Regions from separate parts of the Paenibacillus sp. sgz302191 genome, predicted to be linked through region 1. Evidence: predicted binding sites of a transcription regulator. Region 1 holds the regulator's gene; each other region holds the start of a gene.
The links. The regulator LexA, encoded in region 1, represses DNA repair genes until DNA is damaged. The targets are predictions, from matches to a motif close to CGAACATATGTTCG.
Positions count from the first base shown of each region.

Region 1 (5,346 bases):
CTTTTCGGAATGAACGGCTCAGGCATGCACTGCCATCAGTCGCTTTTTAAAGACGACGTTAACGTGTTCTATGACGAGAATGATAAGTTAGGTTTAAGTCAAGTAGCCAGACACTATATGGCAGGTGTACTTCGTCATGCCCGCTCTTTTGCGGCTATCACGAATCCTACCGTTAACTCGTATAAACGCCTTGTGCCAGGCTATGAAGCGCCATGTTACGTAGCATGGTCCGCAAGCAACCGCAGTCCGATGATTCGTATTCCGGCTTCCCGCGGTTTAAGCACGCGCGTTGAAGTCCGCAACCCGGACCCTGCGGCCAACCCGTATCTTGCCCTTGCCGTTATGCTTGCAGCCGGTCTTGACGGCATCAAGAACAAAATGCAGCTTCCGCCGCCAACCGACCGCAACATTTACGTGATGACGGAAGAGGAAAGAGAAGAGCAAGGAATTCCAAGCTTGCCAGTGAACCTGAAGACCGCGCTGGACGAACTGATCCGCGACGAAGTCATTTGCGACGTACTCGGCGAGCACGCCCTTGCTCATTTCTATGAACTGAAAGAAATTGAATGGGATATGTATCGTACGCAAGTACATCCTTGGGAAAGAGATCAGTACTTGTCGTTATATTAAAAGTTGAAACCATGATTTTTAAAGGGTTTTGAGGGGGATGGCGTTGCGGCGGGCATACCGAAATTAATTAGTTTTTTTCGGAAATGCCCCCGGAACGCCCCCCCAAAAAAAAATTCCCTGGCCTGCTTCTCTAAGACCTCATTTATTTTGGTCTTACAGTCGGCATGACTGCATCTCATTGACAAGTCTTGTGTTGATTTTGATGATTCTTTCCTATCGCAATGTCTTTGTTTCCCCAAAAGTCCCCCATCATTGTTCCCTAGAAATCAAGTGTCTCATCGATTCCCGATCATTTTAATGTTGTAGTTTCCATTGCTTCCACCGCTTTCCATTTCATCCTAAAGTAACTAGTGAGCATATCTTATATACGCTCGCGCGTTTCATTGTCTATCGGTTTGCCGTCAAATGTGACTGGGAGATCCTCTTTTAGGATTTGCAGGTGTTTCGGCGTTAAAAAACGATCCCCCACTAACCAAGTGGCTGTGGGGGAGCAAAACGAAATGTATTAAACCGGATCAACTGTGCCAAAAATCCTGACTGGCACTTCTCCATGACTGTAGTACTCAACATGATAAGTGCCAGGTTTTAGAGTAACGTATACCGAGCGTCTTTGGCTTCCGCTCCATGAAAAGTATCGAGTACCCGATGAATCATTCTCATTGACTAACCTGTACTCAACCTCTTCGACATCGTAACTGCTGTCGTATGTGCGTTGCTGAACATCAAACAAGTAAGTACGGGTGGAGTTGACCGTAAAATACCCATTACGAAACGTACTCACCCATCCGTCATTTTCTGTCAGGTAATTGTGATTAAACCACATCGAATCATACACGACTGCTTGCAGTTGAGCTGATTGTACTTCCTTTGATGTTGATTCTGCTGCCGAAGCCGTAACCGCAGGAAGCGTAGTGCTAGAAGCCAAGATACCAGTAGTAAGTGCAACAGCTAACAGACCATTAAAAACTTTTTTACTCATTCCTAAGTTCCTCCTATAAATACAAAATAATTACAATAATAATTGTAATATATATTGCACAACTTGTGAATTAAAATTTACTAATTTTGGAGGAAATAGTCCTGTTTGGATTTTTTCCAAGCCTCTTCAATCTGGTTGAACCTATATTTAAGTCCCTTTGTTGAAAAAAAATCCAATAATTTAAAAAACATGATACTCTTAAACTATCAAACTTATAGAGGTGGATACGATGAGCACGATTTCTTTAAGCAAGCAAAAACTGGGAATCGTTTTGGAAAAGAAACAATTGTCGAGCGTGGTGGCCAAAGTAGCGTTGGTGCTGGACATATCCGGTTCGATGAGGCTGCTCTACAAAAACGGTACGGTTCAGAAAGTAGTCGAAAAAATATTGGCTGTCGCCAGCAGGCTGGACGATGACGGTGTGTTGGACATCTGGGTATACGACCACAAATTCAGCAGGCTGCCCTCTGTCAGCGAGGAAGATTTCGAAGGTTACGTCAACAAGCATGTGCTTGAAAACCAGAACATATCCAAGTTCGGCCGCAACGATGAGTCGCCGGTCATGAGAGATGTGATAAAAAAATATACCGTGGAAGAAAAGAGCAATGTTCCCTCTTTCATTATTTTTATTAATGACGGCGGGGTGAAGAGGGGGACGGGAGATACGATCGACAAGGCGATCATTGAATCTTCGAACCTTCCATTATTTTGGCAGTTTGTCGGTGTTGGCAATTCCGATTTCGGAGTGTTGAAAAAGCTGGATACTATCGAAGGCAGAGTCGTCGACAATGCGAACTTTTTTCAAATTACGGATATTGAAAAAACGAACGATGAAGAGCTGTATGAAAATTTATTGAATGAATTCCCTTTGTGGATAAGAGAAGCAAAAGATAAAGGGATATTATAACAAATTGATCATCTCCCGGGTTGTGAAAGCCTTGATTGATGGCGCCTAAAGGGCAAGAAATGGATTGGGGAACGCCAACGAAACGAGATTTAATTCTTTAAATTTTCCCTGGTTACTGGTTTCAACCGTGAAATGTCATATCCTATCTTACCAATAATATCGAGCCCGTCCTGGAATTCTATAGCGTTTTTTCCAGTCCGCCCATTTTCCAAACCATGCAAAATAAAAGCTCTAATCGTTCTTGGATTATGTAAATTATATTTTTCAATTATGTTGGTATCTTTATTTTTTAAGGATGTACCGACTAATAGTGGATTTCCTGTAATTGGATCATCCCAAGTACAAAAAAAGAATGTGCATGTTATATTTTTTAGGACTTTTAAAGATATTTTAAGAGAAATATTACTCAACTGTTGATTATACTTCTGGTCAATCACATATAGGTATTCATTTTCGCCTACAATTATTTTTCTTGTCTTGTTCTTCAAGATCTTTGTACCTCTCGAATCAGTTTCGGTCCAAGTAAAAGGGATAGTAGCTATAAGAAATCGAATTGCAGTTCCGGAGTTCGATCGGTATTTTAAAAGCGAAAAACCACCTTAAAGGTGGTTTTTTGTACTTACATGTCGCGGAACAGGCCGATAACGCGGCCAAGGATGGTTACGTTTTTCAGAAGAATCGGCTGGAGGGCCGAATTCTCCGGCTGCAGACGGATGTGATCCCGTTCTTTGTAAAAACGTTTTACCGTTGCTTCGTCATCTTCGGTCATGGCGACGACGATATCGCCGTTGTCGGCGGTTTGCTGCTGCTTGACAATAACATAGTCGCCATTATGTATGCCGGCTTCGATCATACTGTCGCCGGATACGCTGAGCATGAACACGTTGTTGTCGCCGACGAGGTGGGACGGGAGGGGGAAGTAGTCTTCGATGTTCTCCGTTGCCGTAATCGGTACGCCGGCCGTTACTTTGCCGACTAACGGGACGCGCGCCACGGATAAAGCGAAGTTGCTCTCCGCTCCGTCGAGACCTAAAATTTCAATAGCTCTCGGTTTGGTCGGATCGCGGCGGATCAAGCCTTTCTTCTCCAGACGTTCCAGATGCCCGTGCACGGTCGAACTGGAGGCCAGTCCGACGGCTTCGCCGATTTCCCGAACGGAAGGCGGGTAGCCCTTATCTTTCACTTCGTTCTTAATAAACTCCAAAATTGCTTGTTGGCGTTGGGATATTTTACTCAATAGTTATCACTCCATCTATGAAAAAATCATTAACCAAATTATAACACAGAACCGGAGTTCGTACAAACATAAGTTCGAAGATTTATTGACACAAACGTTTGTTCGTGATATTCTGATTTCAGAACAAATGTTTGGGGGATGAATGTTATGTACATTGCATATTCAGAAGGAAGCAACTCACGGCAACTTCATGCAAGACCAGCGACAGCGAGAACTACGACACGTTCGGATCGTTTCCATCGGTTCTTCGGTTTGACGAAGCGATCTTTGAAATTCATTTTGCTTGCTGCCGCGCTTCTTGCCGTGTTTTCTTTTGGCGCAATCGTACAAGCTTACGCAGGAGATGGCGCGAACGCCGCTTCCACCCGGTCGCCTGAGCCCATTCATGAATCCGTACAAATCCCAAACCATCTTATCGTTGAACGCGGCGATACGCTCTGGTCTATAGCTTCATCCCGAATAAGCGAAGGTCAGGATATTCGTTCGTATATGAATAAAGTTAAGAAATTGAACAAACTTACTTCCACGTACCTTTATGAAGGGCAAATCTTGCTGCTGCCTTAATGCCTGGCATTTATATCGGACCCCTGGCCGTATTATTTAGTTTCGGCGGTCAACGATACCTCCAATTTCATTCCTAAGTGAAATGAGACATATTCGTTCATGTTCGATTCGGATTTTCTGAATCAAGCTCATTTGCCGACTAAGTTACTTGCCTTAGTCTTTTTTTGCGTGCAATTGCCTTGACATTCGGGTAGCGGAATGGCAAAGTAGTAGTCAGACTGAGTAATGGCAGGGAGGACTATCATGAGCGATAATATGGACCAGAACATAGAGAGAATCAACGAACTTGCCCGCAAAGCGAAAACAGTTGGCTTAACGGATGAAGAAATTGATGAGCGCAACGAGTTGAGAAAAAAATATATCCAAGCGTTCCGCTCCTCTCTTAAGGTACAGTTGGATTCTATCAAGTTTGCCGATGAAGAAGAGAAGTAAAGCAACAACATTTATAGATGCATTCAAAGGGGAAATGTAACGATGCCGCTCAAGGCTGTGCTGTTTGATTTGGATGATACGCTGTTATGGGACGATCGCAGCGTGAAGGAAGCTTTTGAAGCAACATGCGAGGAAGCGGCCAAACATTACGCTTCGATCAAGCCGAATGAATTGGAAGAGGCCGTGCGCAAGGAGGCCAGAGCGCTTTACGAATCTTACGAAACGTTCCCATTCACGAAAATGATCGGCATTAATCCGTTTGAAGGGCTGTGGGCTCATTTTACCCAGGGAGAACATGAGCATTTTCGCAAGCTGGAACAGTTGGCTCCGGGCTATCGGACGGAGTCTTGGACAAGAGGACTTCAGGCGCTCGGTATTGAGGACAAGGAACTTGGCTACAAATTAGGCGAAATGTTCCCGGCCGAACGCCGCCGCCGTCCTCTCGTTTACGAAGAGACGTTTCAAGTACTGGATGCGCTGAAAGGCAATTACAAGCTGCTGCTGCTGACGAACGGTTCTCCCGATTTGCAGATGGAAAAGTTGGCCGGAGTGCCCGATATTGCACCTTATTTTGATCATATCGTTATTTCCGGAGCG
Region 1 is NZ_JBYLHY010000040.1:8,257-13,602, reverse strand. It holds gene glnA (type I glutamate--ammonia ligase) at 1-630, shown strand, start outside; gene AC3G2T_RS34315 (hypothetical protein) at 1,136-1,609, opposite strand; gene AC3G2T_RS34310 (vWA domain-containing protein) at 1,839-2,516, shown strand; gene AC3G2T_RS34305 (hypothetical protein) at 2,606-3,004, opposite strand; gene lexA (transcriptional repressor LexA) at 3,136-3,753, opposite strand; gene AC3G2T_RS34295 (LysM peptidoglycan-binding domain-containing protein) at 4,021-4,317, shown strand; gene AC3G2T_RS34290 (DUF896 domain-containing protein) at 4,561-4,749, shown strand; gene AC3G2T_RS34285 (HAD family hydrolase) at 4,792-5,346, shown strand, end outside.

Region 2 (5,346 bases), on a different contig from region 1:
ACTATTCGTTAGATCTCTTAACGATAAACGTTTGTAACATACTCGCGGGAGAACTCTCCCAGCCCGTCAAAGAGCGCGTCGACGAAGCGCGCCGGATCGGTCAGCAATGTGCCTGCGCCCAGGTCGCGGTAATTTTCGAAAGAGCGGCCCCATGGCGCGCTGGCGTCGCCGCTGCCGTTATCTCCGGCAAACGTTCCGTAGCTGGACCAAAGATTCGGGTTGTTATCGTTGCGATGCGGCCATAGGGAAGTTTCCAGCGGAATCAGACCGTAGGTCAGCGGCGCGCTTTTGAAGTCATTGGAATAGTTGGCGTAATAGTTTTTGCTGCGGTCGCTCATGTTTTGTACATCGGTGCCCGATTTGAACACGATACCGCTGTTGCCTTTTGCTCCTTTATCGTCATACACCCGCAGCGCATGGCCGAAATCCTGCTCGCTTTCCGTAATCGGAGAGTCGTTTTGGGCGCTGTAAATTTTCGGATGACTGCCGGACATACTGTATTTGCCGTCAAAATAAACCGTGCTCAGCCCTGGTGTATACGCCTTGTCAGTAGACCAAGGGGACGAATACATGCGGAGCTTTTTGTGTCGTCCCATGAGCACCGTTTCCAGCTTGCCGTTCGGATCGTCGACTTTGTTGCCGTTCAAGTCCGTGCCGCCGGGTTTGCGGATGACCAGCATCATGCTTTCCATATCGTTCTCATGGTCGCCGAGACCGTTCCCGAGATCTGCTACAACGCCTCTAACATCCTGCTTCGCGTAGTAGAAATAGTAGCCGATGAACCAGTGCGTTTTGGACGAAACGAAAGAATAGTACACGGATGGATACAACGCTTTGCCGCCCAGACCGTATTGATCGATATTTTCCCAGTTGTTTGTCGTATTCCAGTCGCCGTCGTAGTCAACGCGCGTCGGGATATCCTGCTGCGGATCGCTGCCGATATCTTGGTAAAGCAGCGGGGACCAAATTTCGGCAAATTTGCTTTGTTCCTCTGCCGTCGCCGCTTCCGCCTTGGAAACAAGCCCCGCCGGCGCGATACAAGGCACAGCCAGTGCCAACATCAAACTAAAGGTCAAAATCTTACTTCCGATTTTACGCATCACAGTTACATCTCCTTTTATATTCACGAATTTTTTTGCGGGCGTCTGCTTCTTCACGGCCGATAAAATACCGTCCTGCCCGGCGTAGTTGTACACCAAATTTTCATCATAAGTAAAAAATAATGTCGGGCGCTTGCCCAGCCGTTTTTCGCGACGGATACGCCTGCAGGCGCTGTACCGCGCTCATAGATTTTAACCTTAAGCGCGACCTCATCTTTCGGCTTGGCGCTATTCTCCCCTCCCTTTTCCGTCCGGTCGCAATCTTCGATCCGCCGGAACAGCCGATCAACAGATTGCATAGAAGCGCACCGCACAGCATTCCCGGAAAACTTCCGTTCCAGGCATGCATCCGAAGCGGCTTTTAAGCTGCTCCTATGTTGCGTAACCGCGTCCTCCTTCAGTCGATGCAACAACTCCTTTATAACCCGGAAATATAAAATCTGGAAACAGACGATTTTCCATGCGGTAAACCGATCATGCCACCCTGCTCTTTATGCGCTTCCCGGGCAAAAACAAACCAAATTCTACCTCCCAACCTTTTTCCGCTTCCCTCTTCCGAATTTCGCTAACAAACAGGCAATGCGAAAAGCGATCCGGCCCGCTCACCGCGGCTGCACAAGCCGATACCACCGCTTTGCCGCACTCGTAGGGCAGAAAGCGGAATTCCGTAAAATACCACTGTATAAGGAACGTATGTTCGATATATAATAAGAATAAACGTTCGTATTACGGTGGTGTTCATTATGAGTGTTAATTCAAGAATCGAAACGGAAGAAGATGTTCAGATCATCAAGGAATACACGTTGCTGCCTATTTTGCTGGATATGTTGGCGAGGGATATCGACGAATTGAAAGTTTACAAGGATAAGATCGTGTACAATCATCTTATTTTTTATCTTCGGGAAGTTGAAAATTCCATTTATCCCGAATTGCAAAACATCAAAAGCAAGATGAAGAAACGGGACATGAAAGTGCTCAGTACGAACACGAATGCTTCAGGCATCCACGTCGAATACAAAGTCCGCGGCTACGTTCGTCATTTCACCATGCTGAGGAGCCTGGTCAAAGCGGAGCTGATGACTGCGCTGATGAATATGCGGGGGCGGTTGCGGTGAACTAAAAGATTGTATTTTCGACCGAATCACCTCTTTGGCTTATGTCGCTTTTAATTGATAATCTTATTTGGCGTACAGGAAAAAATCGCCATTTTAAAAAAACCGTGAAGGCTTGATGCTGCGCGGTTTTTTGCTAATTATCGGCAGAATCTTTCATTATTCTTTTATTGGGCTGATCTACACTTAAAATAACCAAACAAAAATATCCAAAAGGGTGATGACATGTTACCTATGGATAACATAGGTTCAATAGCGAAAGTACGCGATAAGCGTAAATATTTGCTGGAAGAAGAGCGAGTTTTTTCCGAATCGTTACTCTGGCAACTACAGCGGGATTTTTTCGACGAAAAGGGGGCCGCTGCTTGGCAATCCGGCCAAGTGCCGCATTATGTGACAAGCAGTCCCACGTTGGCAAACAGCTACGCCGAGATCGTATTTGCTTTTTTGCGCGACCGGAAGATGATGACGTCATCCGGAGAGAGTTTAGGGCATTCTCGGGATGAACCGCTTTACATTTGCGAATTAGGCGCCGGGTCGGGGCGGTTTGCATTTCATTTTATAACGCGGTTTGTCAAGATCTGCGAACAGTTTCAACAGGAAACGATACCGATTTGTTATGTAATGACGGATTTTACTTGCAGCAATCTTGCTTTTTGGAAGCGGCATCCTCAGTTTGCTCCTTTTTTTCAACGCGGTTTATTAGATATGGCCTTGTTTGATATAAATAAATCGAATCGGCTTCAATTACAGATAAGCAACCGGGAGATCGCCGCAAACGAATTGGCCAATCCGCTTGTGGTGATTGCCAATTACGTATTCGATAGTATCCCTCAGGATTTGTATTATCTCGAACAACGCAACTGGTTTCAATGCTTAGTGACTCTGTCCCACGACCAAGATCCGGACACGCTTGCGCCTGAGGAAGTACTATCGAATGTGCATGTGAAATACACGCATCGTTCTATCCAGACACCGACTTTTCCAGAACATGATTGGAATCAGCTCATTCTGGAGTACGGGAATATGCTGAACAGCACCCACTTGCTAGTTCCAACCGTCGGCTTGCGCTGCTTGCAGAATATGAAGTCCTTATCGCGTAAAGGGCTAATGCTGCTTACCGCCGACAAAGGCAACCACGATCCCGCTTTACTGCCATACAAGCCGGCCTCCGGTCTGGTGCGTCACGGCAGCTTCTCGCTTCCTGTTAATTTCCATGCTTTCCGCTGGTTGTGCGAGAGAAATGGGGGGCGGGCCTTATTTCCGGAACATCCCCATCATCATATCGATGTAGGATGTCTCCTGATGCTGGACAATCCGGAGCAGTATATAGATACCTGTGCGGCTTATGAACGGTATGTCAATGAATTTGGTCCGGACGATTTCTACAATATTGCCAAGCATGCACGAAACCGATATTCAGACATGGGCCTGAAGGAAATGATGGCCTATATTCGCCTCAGCCGTTATGATAGCCACCATTTCTCGTACTATTTACCGAGACTGTTCGAGTTGGCGCCTACTTTTTCCGAGAGGGAACGTACCTTGGTGATCGATACGGTTCATAAGGTTTGGGCGACGTACTTTTCGTTAGGCGAGGATATGGACTTGGCTTATCATATAGCAGCTATGTTTTACGAGATGGGCTGTTATTCGCAAGCCAATGATTATTTTCAACGATCCGTTCATATTTACGGGGAGCATACGGGTACGCTGTATAATATGGCGTTATGTTATTTTTTGCTTGAAGAGTACGAGCAAGCCGAACTTTTGTTGGAGAAAGTGCTTATATATGATCCTGTCAATGAAGAAGCCATTCTATTATTAACCCAAATCCATTCAAGGAATATGAACGAATCCTAGAGTCCGGAGGACATATGGAACATTCACGCTTCCAATCCAAGCTTAAAACGAGCAATGTGAGCACAACGCAATCATCAGAAAATAAAAAGTTTGGCTCTACGTTGGAGCAGAACGTCCAACTGGCCGGGCAACTTCCCATTACCTACCTGCAGAGAACGATCGGCAACAGGGCCGTGGGCCAAATGCTGCAGCAAGGGGGGGCAAGACCGCCCTTGCAGGCGAAGCGCGCACCGATTCCGAATAACGCCTCGGGGCTTATTCAGATGCGTAAAATTCCGGTTAATATTCTGCAAGACGGCACACTTGAGGAATTCAAAACGGAGGGATATACCCGGGATTTTTTAGAACGCGTTCAAGAGTTTCTGAATTTCTACGATGAAAAAGCGGCAGCAGAATTAAAGGACGCTCTGGAGAACGGTGAGTATATGGACGGAAATGAGGACGACGTAGACATAGATTACTTTCCTTTGCAGGAGGAACTGGACCATTTTGAAGAGGCTGTATCGCCTGAAATAGAAATGGTAGAAGAAAGAATTGAAGATAATAAAGGTCCCCAATCGCTGACCAAGTTCCAGGGCAATGTGTTCGAACGTACGACGTTAGCAGACTCAGCTATGGAAGAAACGAAAGCAATCTCAACGAATGCCTTTCAATCCAATTTCTCTGGAATCGATTTCTTGACAAACTTTCCGGGCGGGCCATTTGGTCAAGACAAATCTCACATTTCCGGCGACATGGCTGCTAAGGTCGCTGCTTACAAAAGAGAGTACAAAAATCGTCGCAAACATGCAAGAAAGATGTTATCGAAGATGTTAAACCCTAAAACGAAGACGACTCAAAACATGCTTGAAGCATTGCAAGAGGCATTTAATTTTGATGACGAAGGTGTGGTCAAGAAAGTCGTTAAGAAATTGGAGAAAATTCATAAGAACAATGAAGATATGGATGAAACGGATGATGGCGAATATATTACGGCTGAGGACCTTGACGATGATTTGATTAATTTGGTCGCCGATAATATGTTATTCACCTGCCCATCTGATGTGTACGAGCACCTGCCTTTACACATGATGGAACACTTTATCCCTTCCACGGTATCATCCCACCAGCTAAGTATTATTAATGAGCGTTCCCTTGAGCTAGGATTGACGAAACCTGCTAAGCCAAGAGGAAGTCGCGACCCGGATCCGGATTATGACGGTACGGACTGACCTCTTTTACATATTGGAGAGGGGTGGGGAATGCAACTGGTTTTTCATCCCCATGCAACT
Region 2 is NZ_JBYLHY010000034.1:58,059-63,404, forward strand. It holds gene AC3G2T_RS32575 (hypothetical protein) at 18-1,100, opposite strand; gene AC3G2T_RS32580 (hypothetical protein) at 1,154-1,399, opposite strand; gene AC3G2T_RS32585 (YhjD family protein) at 1,844-2,215, shown strand; gene AC3G2T_RS32590 (SAM-dependent methyltransferase) at 2,438-4,075, shown strand; gene AC3G2T_RS32595 (hypothetical protein) at 4,090-5,286, shown strand.
Region 2: a site for LexA is predicted at 1,787-1,800, ahead of AC3G2T_RS32585 (YhjD family protein). Genes of this name have one in related genera too.

Region 3 (5,346 bases), on a different contig from region 1:
CCGGTCGATGAAATCGAACACTTCCTTCTGATCCCAGGTGTGGTTGCCCATCGTAAGCGCCTGAATGCCCAACTCATACATATCTTTGGCGATAGCCGCCGTAATCCCTTTGCCTGCGGCCGCGTTCTCTCCATTCGCTATAAACACTGCGTTCGGATGTGCGCTTTTCAGTCTCGGCATAACCGCCTTGATCGCTTTTCTTCCAACTGATCCAACGATATCTCCTATGAATACAATTTTCATATCCGTTCTCCTCTTGTGCTCAATAAAATAAGAAAAACCTCTAGGGAGTCGTTCAAAAATGAGCGATCCCGATAGAGGTATGTTAACCCAATATTATTTTGCGTACTCCACAGCTCTCGTTTCACGAATAACCGTAACCTTGATATGACCCGGATAATCGAGTTCACCCTCGATTTTCTTCGTAATATCACGGGCTAAGCGGAACGCTTCGGTATCATCCACTTTTTCCGGTTGAACCATTACGCGCACTTCACGGCCTGCTTGAATCGCGTATGATTTCTCAACGCCTTCAAACGACTCGGAAATTTCTTCGAGCTTCTCCAACCTCTTGATGTACGTCTCCAGTGTCTCTCTGCGCGCCCCCGGTCTTGCCGCAGACAACGCATCCGCCGCTCCGACCAGCATCGCAATGACGGAAGTAGCTTCCACATCGCCATGGTGGGATGCGATACTATTGATAACAACTGGATGTTCTTTGTATTTCTTCCCGATTTCCACGCCGATCTCAACATGAGATCCTTCGACCTCATGATCAAGCGCTTTACCGATGTCATGAAGCAGCCCGGCACGTTTCGCCAAAGTTACGTCTTCCCCGAGCTCTCCAGCCATCAGACCGGCCAGATAAGCTACTTCCATTGAATGTTTCAGCACGTTTTGGCCGTAACTTGTTCTGAATTTCAGTCGACCCAAAATTTTGATCAAGTCCGGATGCAGTCCGTGGACACCTACTTCAAACGTTGCCTGCTCTCCGTATTCACGAATGCGCTCGTCCACTTCTTTGCGCGACTTCTCCACCATCTCTTCGATGCGTGCCGGATGAATACGTCCGTCTGCAACTAATTTTTCCAAAGATGTGCGGGCAATCTCACGGCGAATTGGATCAAAACCCGATAAAATGACCGCTTCCGGCGTATCGTCTATGATGAGGTCAATACCCGTCAATGTTTCGAGAGCGCGAATATTACGGCCTTCACGTCCGATGATGCGGCCTTTCATTTCTTCATTCGGCAAAGTAACCACGGAAACCGTCGTCTCCGCCACATGATCGGCAGCGCACCTTTGAATGGCGAGCGTAATGATTTCTCTAGCTTTCTTATCGCCGTCTTCTTTGGCTTGCTGTTCGATTTCTTTAATCAATTGCGCCGTTTCATGGCGGACTTCCTGCTCTACGTTGGTGAGAATGATGGTCTTCGCTTCTTCCATAGTGAGACCGGAAATTCGCTCCAGTTCGGCGACCTGGCTTCTATAAAGCTGATCGATTTGTCCTTGCGTATCCTCGATTCGCTTCTCCTTGTTGGCTACTTGCTCTTCTTTACGCTCGAGAGATTCTAATTTTTTATCCAGCGATTCCTCTTTTTGCAACAATCGTCTCTCTTGTCGTTGTATTTCGTTTCGACGTTCACGAATGTCTTTTTCAGCTTCGGACCGCAACTTATGCACTTCGTCCTTCGCTTCCAGAACCGTTTCTTTTTTCAGCGCTTCCGCTTCCTTCTTAGCAGCTTCCCGAATTTGTTCTGCCGCTTGTTCGGCGCTGGAAATTTTCGCTTCTGCAAGAGATTTGCGGATAAAATAACCAATCCCTAAGCATGCAGCTCCAACAAAGAGAACGATCGCGATCCAGATGAAAGGCTCCATCTTGTTCACCTCCTCGTTGGTTTCTCCAAGGTGTTAGCTTGGGATTCCTTCGGTTTTTTAATCCGATTTTTAATTGTTAGGCAAAGTACGTACACCCCATACTCCCTGAAAAGCATGGCTCAAAAGTAATGCGCACTGTGTGTATGCGGCACATTAGTGCTCATCATTCATAACCAACAGCGTATAAATTGGCGATTTCTACAGCTGCTGCATCAAAACCAAACAATTTCTTATGATTTTGAATCCTTATGAAAATATACAATAGTTATTGTATCTTTTGTCAAAGAAGCTTGTCAAGCGATTGTCCATTAAAGCTTACATAATCCTGTTTGATATAAGGAAACCGAGATATCTTTTTAACTACATTAACCATGCGATCATTCATGCAGCTAAATATCTTCCTCCCATACTTCATATTCTTCTTCCTCCGTCTCCTCCTCATGATGATTTTGTGAGAGCACGGCCAGCGTCCTGCTGACGATCGAATTCGTAAAGCCTCTGCGCAGCAAGTAAGCTCCCGTCTTCCTTTTGCGGTCCAATAGCGTGCCTGATGTTTGCTTCCATTTATTTTGCCCGAGCTTCAGAGCCCCCTGGAGTTCCTCATCCGGATCGATAGCCTCCATAGCGTCCTTGACCAATTCTTTGCTGACTCCTTTTTGCTGGAGCTCCTGACGAACGAGATTGCGTCCCTTTTTCTGTGAATAGATCCGATGTTCCGTCCACATTTTGGCGAACTCTTCATCATTTATATAATTTTGCTGCTTTAGAAGCTCGCACGTCCATTCAATCACGGCCTGTTCAATGCCCTGCTCTTTCAGCTTACGCTTCACTTCACTGGTGGAATGCGGACGTCTGCCTATCATGCGCAGCGCTTTCATATAGGCCTGGTTCCGCTCCTCGTCCTCAAGAATCGAGGCCGTTTGCTCGGGATGAATCGGCTCTCCTTTGAGAAGGCGATGCTTGATCATGATGTCCTCATGAACTGAGAACGCATATTCATCGTTAATAAAAATATTGTATCGATGCCTGCTCCGCTTCTGCTTCTCCACCATTGTAATTATAAATAGCTGCTGTTCCCCGCCGTTCAACTTTTAACCCCCTGACTAAAAACGAAAGCACCTTAACGCGAGGTTAAAGGTGCTGCCGTTAAACGCTTCATTATTCGAATGCCAATTCGGCTTCTTCCTCTTCATCATCTTCGTTGGGCCCGGTCACTTTAATCAAGTTGCTGTTATCCCGGATTTTCAACTCAATGCTGTCGGCAATGGCTTTGTTCTCCTTGAGGAACTGCTTCGCATTCTCGCGTCCCTGGCCAAGTCTTTCACCCTCAAAAGAGTACCAAGCTCCGCTTTTGTTAACGATATCCATTTCCGTTCCGATATCGATAATGCTGCCCTCGCGGGAAATGCCTTCACCGTACATAATATCAATCTCCGCTTGTTTGAACGGCGGAGCCACTTTGTTCTTAACCACTTTGACCTTGGTCCGGTTGCCGACCATGTCGTTGCCTTGTTTGATCGTCTCAATGCGGCGAACATCCAGACGAACGGAAGAGTAGAACTTGAGTGCGCGCCCCCCCGGAGTCGTTTCCGGGTTCCCGAACATAACCCCCACCTTCTCGCGAAGCTGGTTAATGAAGATCGCGATCACCTTCGACTTGTTAATGGCGCCAGACAGCTTGCGAAGCGCCTGGGACATCAAACGGGCTTGAAGCCCTACGTGAGAGTCGCCCATCTCGCCTTCGATCTCGGCTTTAGGCACGAGAGCGGCTACGGAGTCAATGACGATGATGTCTACGGCGCCGCTGCGCACCAGCGCTTCGGCGATTTCCAAAGCCTGTTCGCCCGTATCCGGCTGGGAGAGCAGCAGTTCATCTATGTTGATGCCTAATTTGCTTGCATACAGTGGGTCCAAAGCGTGCTCGGCGTCGATGAACGCTGCTTGTCCGCCGACCTTTTGCACTTCGGCGATAGCGTGCAGAGCAACCGTCGTTTTACCGGAAGATTCGGGTCCGTACACTTCGATAATTCTTCCGCGCGGAAATCCGCCGATTCCGAGTGCGATATCAAGAGCAAGCGATCCGCTCGAGATCGTCTCGACCTGCATATGTGTGGATTCTCCGAGCTTCATGATGGAGCCTTTTCCGAATTGTTTTTCGATTTGACGCAATGCATTTTCAAGTGCGGCGCGACGATCTGTCAAAACACTCACTTCCTTTTATCATTATAGGTATATGATAACTTGTTTTGGAGTGTTTGCCAAGCATTTTTTCGAACATACATTCGTTTTTTCTGCGAGCAAACAAAAAACCGCAACAAAGTTATCGCTTTGCTACGGTTCTTCCGTTAACGTATTCTTACATTATACGCGAAACCTAGCTCTCTTTCAACAGTTTCCATAAGTGGTAAAGCGCGCTCTTCGCCGCCCTCAGCTTGATCATTTCCCGATTGCCGGAAAGCTTGAGCGGAACGACCTGGGTTTCGCCTCCCTTGCGGGCCACGCCTACGTAGACGAGCCCAACGGGCTTGCCTTCGGAAGGGGAGGGCCCGGCAACTCCGGTAACCGCCACTCCCCAATCGCTGCCTGCCGCATCGAGCAGATTACGGGCTAACAAAGAAGCCGTTTCTTCGCTTACAGCGCCGGGAGCGCCGTCGCCCTCCAGCACCTCCACCGGCACGCCCAGCAGCTTGTGCTTGAGCTCATTGGAGTAGCAGATGATGCCGCCCATGAACGATTGCGAGCTGCCCGGCACAGCCGTAATCAGGTCGCTCAGCAAGCCTCCTGTGCAGCTCTCCGCTACGGCAAGCGTCATTTTTTTCTCGCCCAGCATCCGCAGAATGACCGCCTCAAGCGGCACATCCTCCTCGGCGTAAATGAACTGCCCCAACCGATGCCTGATCTCCCGTTCGACAGCCTGAAGCTTGCGCTCGCCTTCCGCCGCTTCCTGCGCCCGGGTCGTCAGGCGGATCGTCACTTCCCCTTCTTTGGCATAAGGGGCGATCGTCGGGTCCGTCTGATTGGCGATCAAATCAAGCAGTTGGTGTTCTAGGTTCGACTCCCCGATCCCGGCAAAGCGGAGCATTTTGGAATACAAAGGCACTTCGTCCGTCATGACGTTCCTGAGCCAGGCTGCGGCGTAGTTCGAGAACATCGGCTTCATTTCTTTCGGAGGGCCGGGCAGCAGGATGAAATGCGTGCCTTCGTGCGTCAGCGCGACACCGACTGCGAGCCCGGCATCGTTCTGCAGCGGATCGCTGCCCTCCGGCATGAGCGCTTGTCTGCGGTTGCTCTCAACCATCGGTATTCCCCTGGAAGCGAACATCTCCGATATTTTATTCATGGAAGGTTCATGAAGAATAAGCTTACGTCCTATGTATGCGGCCAGAACATCCTTGGTCAGGTCGTCCTGGGTCGGGCCCAGTCCGCCCGTACAGATAACGACATCAGCCCGCGAAGACGCCAGCTTGA
Region 3 is NZ_JBYLHY010000024.1:43,619-48,964, forward strand. It holds gene AC3G2T_RS27315 (TIGR00282 family metallophosphoesterase) at 1-243, opposite strand, end outside; gene rny (ribonuclease Y) at 337-1,878, opposite strand; gene AC3G2T_RS27325 (regulatory protein RecX) at 2,268-2,966, opposite strand; gene recA (recombinase RecA) at 3,037-4,080, opposite strand; gene AC3G2T_RS27335 (competence/damage-inducible protein A) at 4,253-5,346, opposite strand, start outside.
Region 3: a site for LexA is predicted at 4,150-4,163, ahead of recA (recombinase RecA). Genes of this name have one in related genera too.